Regions from separate parts of the Stenotrophomonas sp. 364 genome, predicted to be linked through region 1. Evidence: predicted binding sites of a transcription regulator. Region 1 holds the regulator's gene; the other holds the start of a gene.

Evidence for each region. Region 1 encodes FliA, which starts transcription of late flagellar genes. Its sites were predicted from a motif close to TAAAGTTTNNCNNNCNNNGGCCGATAA; they were not measured.
Region 2: the regulator FliA is predicted to act here: its motif matches at 1,315-1,341, upstream of GQ674_RS10425 (methyl-accepting chemotaxis protein).

Annotation. Positions count from the first base shown of each region.
Region 1 covers NZ_CP047135.1:1,799,648-1,803,857, forward strand. Annotated here, with positions in the region: gene GQ674_RS08325 (chemotaxis protein CheA) at 1-875, opposite strand, end outside; gene GQ674_RS08330 (protein phosphatase CheZ) at 880-1,494, opposite strand; gene cheY (chemotaxis response regulator CheY) at 1,494-1,886, opposite strand; gene GQ674_RS08340 (RNA polymerase sigma factor FliA) at 1,903-2,649, opposite strand; gene GQ674_RS08345 (MinD/ParA family protein) at 2,646-3,533, opposite strand; gene flhF (flagellar biosynthesis protein FlhF) at 3,520-4,210, opposite strand, start outside.
Region 2 covers NZ_CP047135.1:2,272,028-2,276,237, reverse strand. Annotated here, with positions in the region: gene GQ674_RS10430 (PAS domain S-box protein) at 1-1,275, shown strand, start outside; gene GQ674_RS10425 (methyl-accepting chemotaxis protein) at 1,595-3,424, shown strand; gene GQ674_RS10420 (autotransporter outer membrane beta-barrel domain-containing protein) at 3,567-4,210, opposite strand, start outside.

The sequences.
Region 1 (4,210 bases):
TTGCCCACCGGCTGCATGCGGGTGCGCATCACCGCCGACTGCAGGCGTGCGGTGGCGATGTCCAGCGTGGAGACCGCGCGGTCGAGTTCTTCGTCGTGCAGGCGCGCACGCAGGGTCTTGAGCCGGTTGCGTGACAGCACCAGTTCGCCGATCAGGTTGACGATGGCGTCCAGGCGCTTGGTGTCCACGCGCACGGTGTGCTCGGCTTCGGCCACCGGCTTGTTGGCGGCCGGCTTGGCGGCCGGTGCTGCCGCTGCACGGGGCGGCGGTGCGGGCGCGGCCACCGGCTTGGCGCCGGGCACGGCACCGCCATGCAGCTGGTCGAGCAGCGCCTCGAACTCGTCTTCGCCGATCAGGCCATCATCGGCCTTGCCGGCTCCCGCCACGGCGGTGGGTGCGGCGCCGCCGTGCAGGGTGTCGAGCAGGGCTTCGAACTCATCGTCGGTGATCAGCTCGCCGCTGACCGGGGCGGCAACTGCCGCCACCGGAGTGGCCGGGCCGTTGACGTCGAACTGTGCGATCAGCTCCGGCGGCGCATACCCGGGCTCTTCGCCGGCCGACACCGAATCCAGCATCGACTGCAGGTAGTCCAGCGACTGCTGGGCCGCATCGAAGTGGTGGGCCTGCAGCGTGGCCTTGCCGGAGCGGGCCATGCCCAGGGTTTCCTCGGCGGCATGGCACAGCTCGACCATGGCCTGGATGCCGAGGAAGCCGGCACCGCCCTTGAGCGTGTGGAAGCCGCGGAACACCGCATTGAGCTGGTCGCTGTCCTGGGGCGACTGCTCCAGCGACACCAGCTGTTCGCCGAGGCGGTCCAGGATTTCCTGGGCCTCGAGGATGAAATCGGCGGCAATATCGTCTGGAACAGCGCTCATGGTGTTACAGCCCCAAATCCGAAAGCAGGTCGTCAGCATCCACCTGGGATACCTGGTGACGGTCCAGGCCACTCACGGCCGGGCCGGCCAGGCCGTTGTCCCGCTTCTGCGCGGTGTCGTCCTGCGGCGGCAGGCCGAGTGCGCCAAACCCTTCGTGCACGCGACGCACGATCCCCACCACGCGGCGGATGATCTGCCCGGTGAGGTCCTGGTAGCTTTGGGTAAGGGCGATCTCGGTGAGGTTGTGGCGGATCCGGTCCAGCTGCTGGTCCTGGTCGGCGGTGAGGCCATTGGCCCGCAGCTGTTCGGTCAGGGCCCGGCATTCCTCGGCCAGGTCCAGGGTGCGGTGGGTGGCCTGTTCGGTCATCGTCACCACGTGGTCCAGGCGCGCGCAGGCATCGTCCAGCTCGCCGGCTTCGCTGGGCAGGCTGGGCAGTTCGCCCAGGGCCTGGCCCAGTTCGCGGGCGAGCCGGTTCAGGCCGGCCATCATCGGCTGGGTGCGCAGGGCAGCCAGCGCGTCGATTTCCCGGCGCCAGCCGGCTTCATCGCCGCTTTCCAGCGCAGCCAGGGCGTCCTGCAGGCGCTGCACCAGCGCGGATTTGTCGCGAAGGGTTTCCATCAGGCGCTCGCTGCCAGGCGTTCGAAGATCTTGCCGAGCTTTTCTTCCAGGGTCTGCGCGGTGAACGGCTTGATGATGTAGCCGTTGACGCCGCACTGGGCCGCTTCGATGATCTGTTCGCGCTTGGCTTCGGCGGTGACCATCAGTACCGGCAGGGTCTTCAGCTTGGCGTCGGCGCGGATCGCCTTGAGCAGGTCGATGCCGGTCATCACCGGCATGTTCCAGTCGGTGACCACGAAATCGAACGGCTGGCTCTGCAGCAGCGACAGCGCGGCATGCCCGTCCTCGGCTTCGGCCGTATTGGTGAAGCCCAGATCGCCCAGCAAATTCTTGACGATACGACGCATGGTCGAGAAATCGTCGACGATCAAGATACGCATGTTCTTGTTCAAAGCACTTTCCTCGGTATCAAGTGTTCGCGAGGCCGGCGTCGGCCGCCTCGAAGATCTTCAATCGGCCCCGCAGGCGCAGCACGGCCTGGCCGTGGATCTGGCACACGCGTGACTCGCTGACGCCCAGTACGGCGCCGATCTCTTTCAGATTCAGTTCCTGCTCGTAGTACAGCGACAGCACCAGCTGCTCGCGCTCGGGCAGCAGGCCGATCGCATTGCCCAGTTCACGGCCGAACTCGCCGCGCTCCAGCACCTGCTGCGGGGTCGGGCCGCCCTGGGCGACGGTGTCCAGCTCGCCCTGGTCCTCGATCCGCGATTCCAGGCTCAACACCTGGCCGCGTGCGGCGTCTTCCATCAGGCGCAGGTAGTCCGGCAGCGGCATGTCCATGGCGGCGGCCACTTCGGTGGCGCTGGCGGCACGGCCGGTGCTCTGTTCCAGGCGGCGGATGGTGGACGCGGCGTCGCGGGCACGGCGGTGCACCGAACGCGGCACCCAGTCGCCCCGGCGGATCTCGTCGATCATCGAACCGCGGATGCGGATCGAGGCGTAGGTCTCGAACGAGGCGCCCTGGTCGGCGTCGTAGCTGCGCGAGGCCTCGATCAGGCCCATCATGCCGGCCTGGATCAGGTCATCCACTTCCACGCTGGCCGGCAGGCGCGCGGCCAGGTGGTGGGCGATGCGGCGCACCAGGTCCGAATGCTGGGCAATGCACTCGTTGGCGGCGGTGCGTTGCACCTCTTTGTATTGTGCGGCGCCTTTCATGCGGTCACCCCGCGTTGCTTGAGGATGCGTTCCAGGAAGAATTCGACCCCGCCACGCGGCTCGGTCGGAGCCTGCCAGCGGGCGGTGCGGCGGGCGATCTCGGTGATCGCCTGGGCGGCCGGGCTGGACGGGTAGGCCTTGACCACCGGCTGCTGGCGCTGCACCGACAGGCGCAGCCAGTCGTCCTGCGGCACGCAGCCGAGGTAGTTCAGCGACACATCGGCCAGGAACTTCTCGCAGACCCGGGTCAGCTTTTCATACAGCACGCGGCCTTCGTTGGGGTCGCGCACCATGTTGGCCACCACCTGGATACGGTCCACCCCGCGTTCGCGCGAGAGCACCTTGATCAGCGCGTAGGCGTCGGTGATCGAGGCCGGTTCGTCGCAGACCACCACCACGGTGTCCTGGGCGGCCTGGCAGAAGGTCAGCACCCCGTCGGTGATGCCGGCGGCGGTGTCCACCACCATGAAGTCCAGCTCACGCTCCAGTTCGGAGAACACGTTGACCAGGCCCACGTGCTCTGCCGGCTGCAGTTCGGCCATGTGGCGGCGACCGGATGCGGCCGGTACCACCAGCACGCCACCGGGGCCTTCCATGATCACTTCATCCAGGGTGCAGCGCCCGGCGACCAGGTCGGCCAGGGTCAGCTTGGGCTGCAGGCCCAGGATCACATCGATGTTGGCCAGCCCGAGGTCCGCATCCAGCAGCAGCGTGCGCTTGCCCATGTCGGCGAGCGCCACGGCCAGGTTGGCCGACACGTTGGTCTTGCCCACGCCGCCCTTGCCGCCGGTGACGGCGATGGTGCGCACAGGGCCCAGCGGCTGGCTGCGGGTGGCAGACAACGGGAAGGTCTTGGTCAGCTTGGCGTACTCACGCGACGGCATGGTTCAACTCCGGGTTGCAGGGCATATCGGCCGCGCGGCGCAAATCTTCAAGGCGAAGTACAAGATTGGCGGCACTGGCCCGGTGCAGGTCTTCGGGAACGTCCTGGCCATCGGTGACCCAGGTGATCGGCAGGCGGTGGTCCACGGCCACCGACAGGGCGGTGCCGAAGCGGCCGGTTTCGTCCAGCTTGCTCAGCACCACGCCCTGCGGGTTGGCGGCGCTGAAGCGGCGGACCACCTCGTCCATGTCGCCGAAGCTGGTGTTGGCCGGCAGTACCAGTAGCGTGCGGATCTGCTCGGCGGCGCGCAGCCACTGCAGCTGGGCGGCCAGGGCACGGTCACGCGGACCCAGCCCGGCGGTGTCGATCAGCACCAGCTTGTAATCCTGCAGGCGCTCCAGGAGCTGGTTCAGGTCGCTGCCGCTGTTGGCTTCGTGCACTGCGATGCCAAGCTGGCGGCCGAAGCCATACAGCTGCTCGCGGGCGCCGATGCGGCCGGTATCGGTGGTGACCAGGGCCACGTCGCGGGCGGCATGCTTCTCGGCGAAGCGCGAGGCCAGCTTGGCGATCGTGGTGGTTTTGCCGGCACCGGTCGGGCCGACCAGGGCGATCACGCCGCCGGACTCCAGCGGGTCGACCGGGGCGATCGGCAACTTGCGCGACAGCAGGCCCAGCGTC
Region 2 (4,210 bases), 470 kb from region 1:
CTGGTGTCGCTGGAAGGGCGCTGGCTGGACGTCAACGAAGCGCTGTGCGGCATCCTGGGCTACACCCGCGCCGAACTGCTGGCGGTCGACTTCCAGACCCTGACCCACGCGGACGATCTCAATACCGACCTGGCGCTGGTGGCCGACCTGCTCAACGGGCGGCGCGACCACTACCACATGGACAAGCGGTACGTAGGCAAGCGCGGCAACATCGTGTGGGGCCGGCTGTCGGTGTCGCTGGTGCGCTCGGAGCATGGCGAGCCACTGCATTTCGTGTCGCAGATCCAGGACGTCACGGCGCAACGCCAGAGCAGCCTGCAACTGCGCGAATCCGAGCAGCGCACCCGCGTCACCCTGGATGCGGTGGCGGACATGGTGCTGACCCTGGATCTGCAGGGGCTGATCCAATACGCCAACGCTGCGGCCACCCGCGCGCTTGCCGGGGAGGGCGCCTCGCCCCTGGCCGGTGGCCAGGTCCAGGACGTGATGGAGCTGACCACCGAATACGCGCCGCGCTCGCCGCTGGACATCGCCGTGCTGCTCGACCCGGAGAGCAACGCGGTGGACCTGCATTCGGACCTGCTGCTCTCGGTGGGCGCGCAGCTGCTGCCCGTGGACCTTACCCGTGCGTGGCTGCGCGCCGAAGACGGGCAGGTGGGCGGTGCGGTCTGGGTGATCCGCGATGTGACCCAGCAGCGTGCCCGCCAGCGTGAAGCGCGCCACCTGGCCGAGGTCGACCCATTGACCGAACTGAGCAACCGGCGCGGGTTCGAAGCCCATCTGCAGCAGGCCATCACCCGCGTCGCGCGGACCGGGCAGTCGGCCTCGCTGATGTTCATCGACCTGGACAACTTCAAGCCGGTCAATGACAGCCATGGCCACCTCGCCGGCGATGCCATGCTCTGGGCGGTGGCCAACGTGCTGCGCCACGGCGTGCGCGATTCGGACATCGTGGCGCGGCTGGGCGGCGACGAGTTCGCGGTGATCCTGGCCGGCTGCTCGCTCAAGCGCGCACGCCGCATCGCCAGCGACCTGCTGGACGGCGTGCGCACCCTGACCATCCCGTGGGACCTGCAACGGCTCAGCGTCGGCGCCAGCATCGGCATCGCCTCGATCGGCGGCAGCATGAGCGTGGACGACGCGGTGGCCGCTGCCGATGCGCAGTGCTACCGGGCCAAGGCGCTGGGCAAGAACAACGTCCAGGTCGAAACCGCGCAGATGGAGGGCCTGGATCCCCTCGACACCGGCGAAACCACCGAAGGTGGCGAGGGTTGAACCTGCTGGGATCCGGGCCACGCCAGTCTCCGGAAGGGCTAAAGGTTCATCGGGTCGGGTCGATACCGTCTAGGGCAACGCGACCAGGGCGGGGCCAGGTTGGACATTGGCTGCGCTCCCTTTGCGGCCCCCGATCGCGTGACTTTGCAACATGCCGTCTGCACGCCGCAGTACCGCCGTTGTATTAGCCGCTGGAGCGACGTCATGCACGGCTGACGTCTGCGCAAGTCCCCAAGCCAATGATGTGCCGGCGGGTTGCTCCCCGTCGGATCCCAATCGCCAACGGGCACCGAGGATCACGATGATGCTTACTTCAGGTATGCACGCGCATGTGCAAGGACGTACCGACGCCGCTTCCCGCCCTTCACTGTGGCAGGCCCTGAAAGCCAGCGTGATCGCGCCCGCCCAGGCACGCCAGTCGGCCACCGCCGCCACCCAGCGACGCCAATGCGAGCTGGAAGCCCAGGTGGCTGCCCTGCACCGGGTGCAGGCGGTCATCGAGTTCGACCTGGACGGCACCATCCTGCAGGCCAACGACAACTTCCTGCAGACCCTGGGCTACCGGCTGGATGAAATCCAGGGCCGGCACCACGCCATGTTCGTCGACCCGGCCCTTGCGCAGAGCCAGGAGTACCGCGACTTCTGGGCGCGGCTCGGGCGCGGCGAATTCGACGCCGGCCAGTACCGCCGGCTGGGCAAGGGCGGCCGCGAGATCTGGATCCAGGCGTCCTACAACCCGGTGCTGGACGGCAACGGGCGTCCCTACAAGGTGGTGAAGTTCGCCACAGACATCACCGCGCAGATGCAGCAGGCGGCCGATTTCTCCGGCCAGCTGGCGGCCATCAACAAGTCGCAGGCGGTGATCGAGTTCAGCCTGGACGGGCGCATCCTCTCGGCCAACGACAACTTCCTGGCCACCACCGGGTACACGCTGGATGAAGTGCGTGGCCAGCACCACGCCATGTTCGTTGAACCCGACTACCGACAGAGCGCGGAGTACCGCCAGTTCTGGGAAAAGCTGGGCCGTGGCGAGTATGACGCAGGCCAGTATCGCCGCTTCGGCAAGGGCAGCCGCGAGGTGTGGATCCAGGCGTCGTACAACCCGATCCTGGACATGAGCGGCCGCCCGTTCAAAGTGGTCAAGTACGCCACCGACATCACCGCCCAGGTGCGTGACAGCCTGGCCATGCAGCAGGCCGTGGCCCAGACCCGCGAGGTGGTGGCCGCAGCCAAGGGTGGCGACCTCACCGGGCATATCGCCACTGAGGACAAGAACGGCCCGATCGCCGAGCTGTGCGAGGGCATCAATGCACTGGTGGAGGCGATGGCGGCGATCATCGCGCAGATCAAGTTCGCTGCCGACACCATCGCGGTGGGCGCCAGCGAGATTGCCGAAGGCAACAGCGACCTGTCGGTGCGCACCGAACAGCAGGCCGCATCGCTGGAAGAAACCGCGGTCTCGATGAAGGGTCTGACCGCCACCGTGCAGCAGACCGCGACCAACGCCCGTCAGGCCAGCGAACTGGCCAGCGGCGCGGTGGACGTGGCCGCGCAGGGCGGCCATGTCGTGCACGAAGTGGTGTGTACGATGGCGCTGATCAACGAGTCGTCGCGTCGGATCGTGGACATCATCGCGGTCATCGACGGCATCGCCTTCCAGACCAACATCCTGGCGCTCAACGCGGCGGTGGAAGCGGCGCGGGCCGGTGAGCATGGCCGTGGCTTTGCGGTGGTTGCCTCGGAGATCCGGTCGCTGTCGCAGCGTTCGGCGGGCGCGGCCAAGGAGATCAAGCAGTTGATCGCCGATTCGGTGGAGAAGGTCGGCGCCGGCACCGGCCAGGTCGAGAGCGCCGGGCGCACCATGGACGAGATCGTGGTCAACGTGAAGCGGGTCAGTGCGTTGATCAGCGAGATCAGTGCGGTGGCCCAGCAGCAGAGCGAGAGCATCGGGCAGATTCACCAGGCGGTCGACCACATCGACGAAGGCACGCAGCAGAATGCCGCGCTGGTGGAAGAGGCATCCGCCGCCGCGCGCAGCATGGAAGAGCAGGCCACCCAGTTGCTGCACACAGTGGCGGCGTTCCGGGTGGAGGCGACCAGGGGGGCGGCCCGCCCCAGCCCCGGGCAGCCCACGTTGCGGGTAGTGTGAGCTGGGCGGCGCCGGGCTCATGAACACAAAACGGCCGGGTCGACGATCCGGCCGTTTTGCTTCAATCAGCGTGGGACACCCTTGTCCCTCGGCGAAGGCCCGCCGACGACCGCATGTCGAACGCATGCGGACGGTTCGCGGATTACCAGGTGTAGCTCATGCCCAGCTGAGCGCTGGTCTGGTGGTAGCCCGCCGCGTGCTGCAGGGTGAGGCCGGCCGACGCGCTCCAGCCGTTGCCAAAGCGCAGGGATGCGCCGCCGCTGAATTCCGCGCGACCCTGCGGAATGCGGGCCTGGATGGCCTGACCATCCATATGCACGGTGCGGTTGGTGCCATCGTGCAGCCAGTTGGCGCTGACATAGGGCTGCACCTGGACCGCGCCCTCGCCCCACTGGGACACGCCCGACAGTCGAAGCCCGACCCGACCGAAGGTGCCGTCTGCGTCGCCGGCGGTGACCACCGTGCCGTTGGCCTCGGTATGGCGCACATCGTCCCAGCGGGTACGGCCGACCTGCAGGTACGGTTCCAGGTAGAGGCGCGCGGTGGCCGAGCGATGGATGCCGAAGGCCTGACCGGCCTCGATCGCACCCTGCCACGCGCCGCTATCGTAGCGTTCGCTGGCAAGTGCCAGGCCGTCCACGCTGTTGCGGAACCGGGCACGCTGCAGCGAACCGTCCAGGTGGAAGCCGGCATTGGCATCCTCTGCGTTGCCGGCACGCCAAGTCGCATAGATACCGGCCGCGTTGCCGCGGACCTTGCCGCGGGCGTAGTAACCGGTCAGTGCGT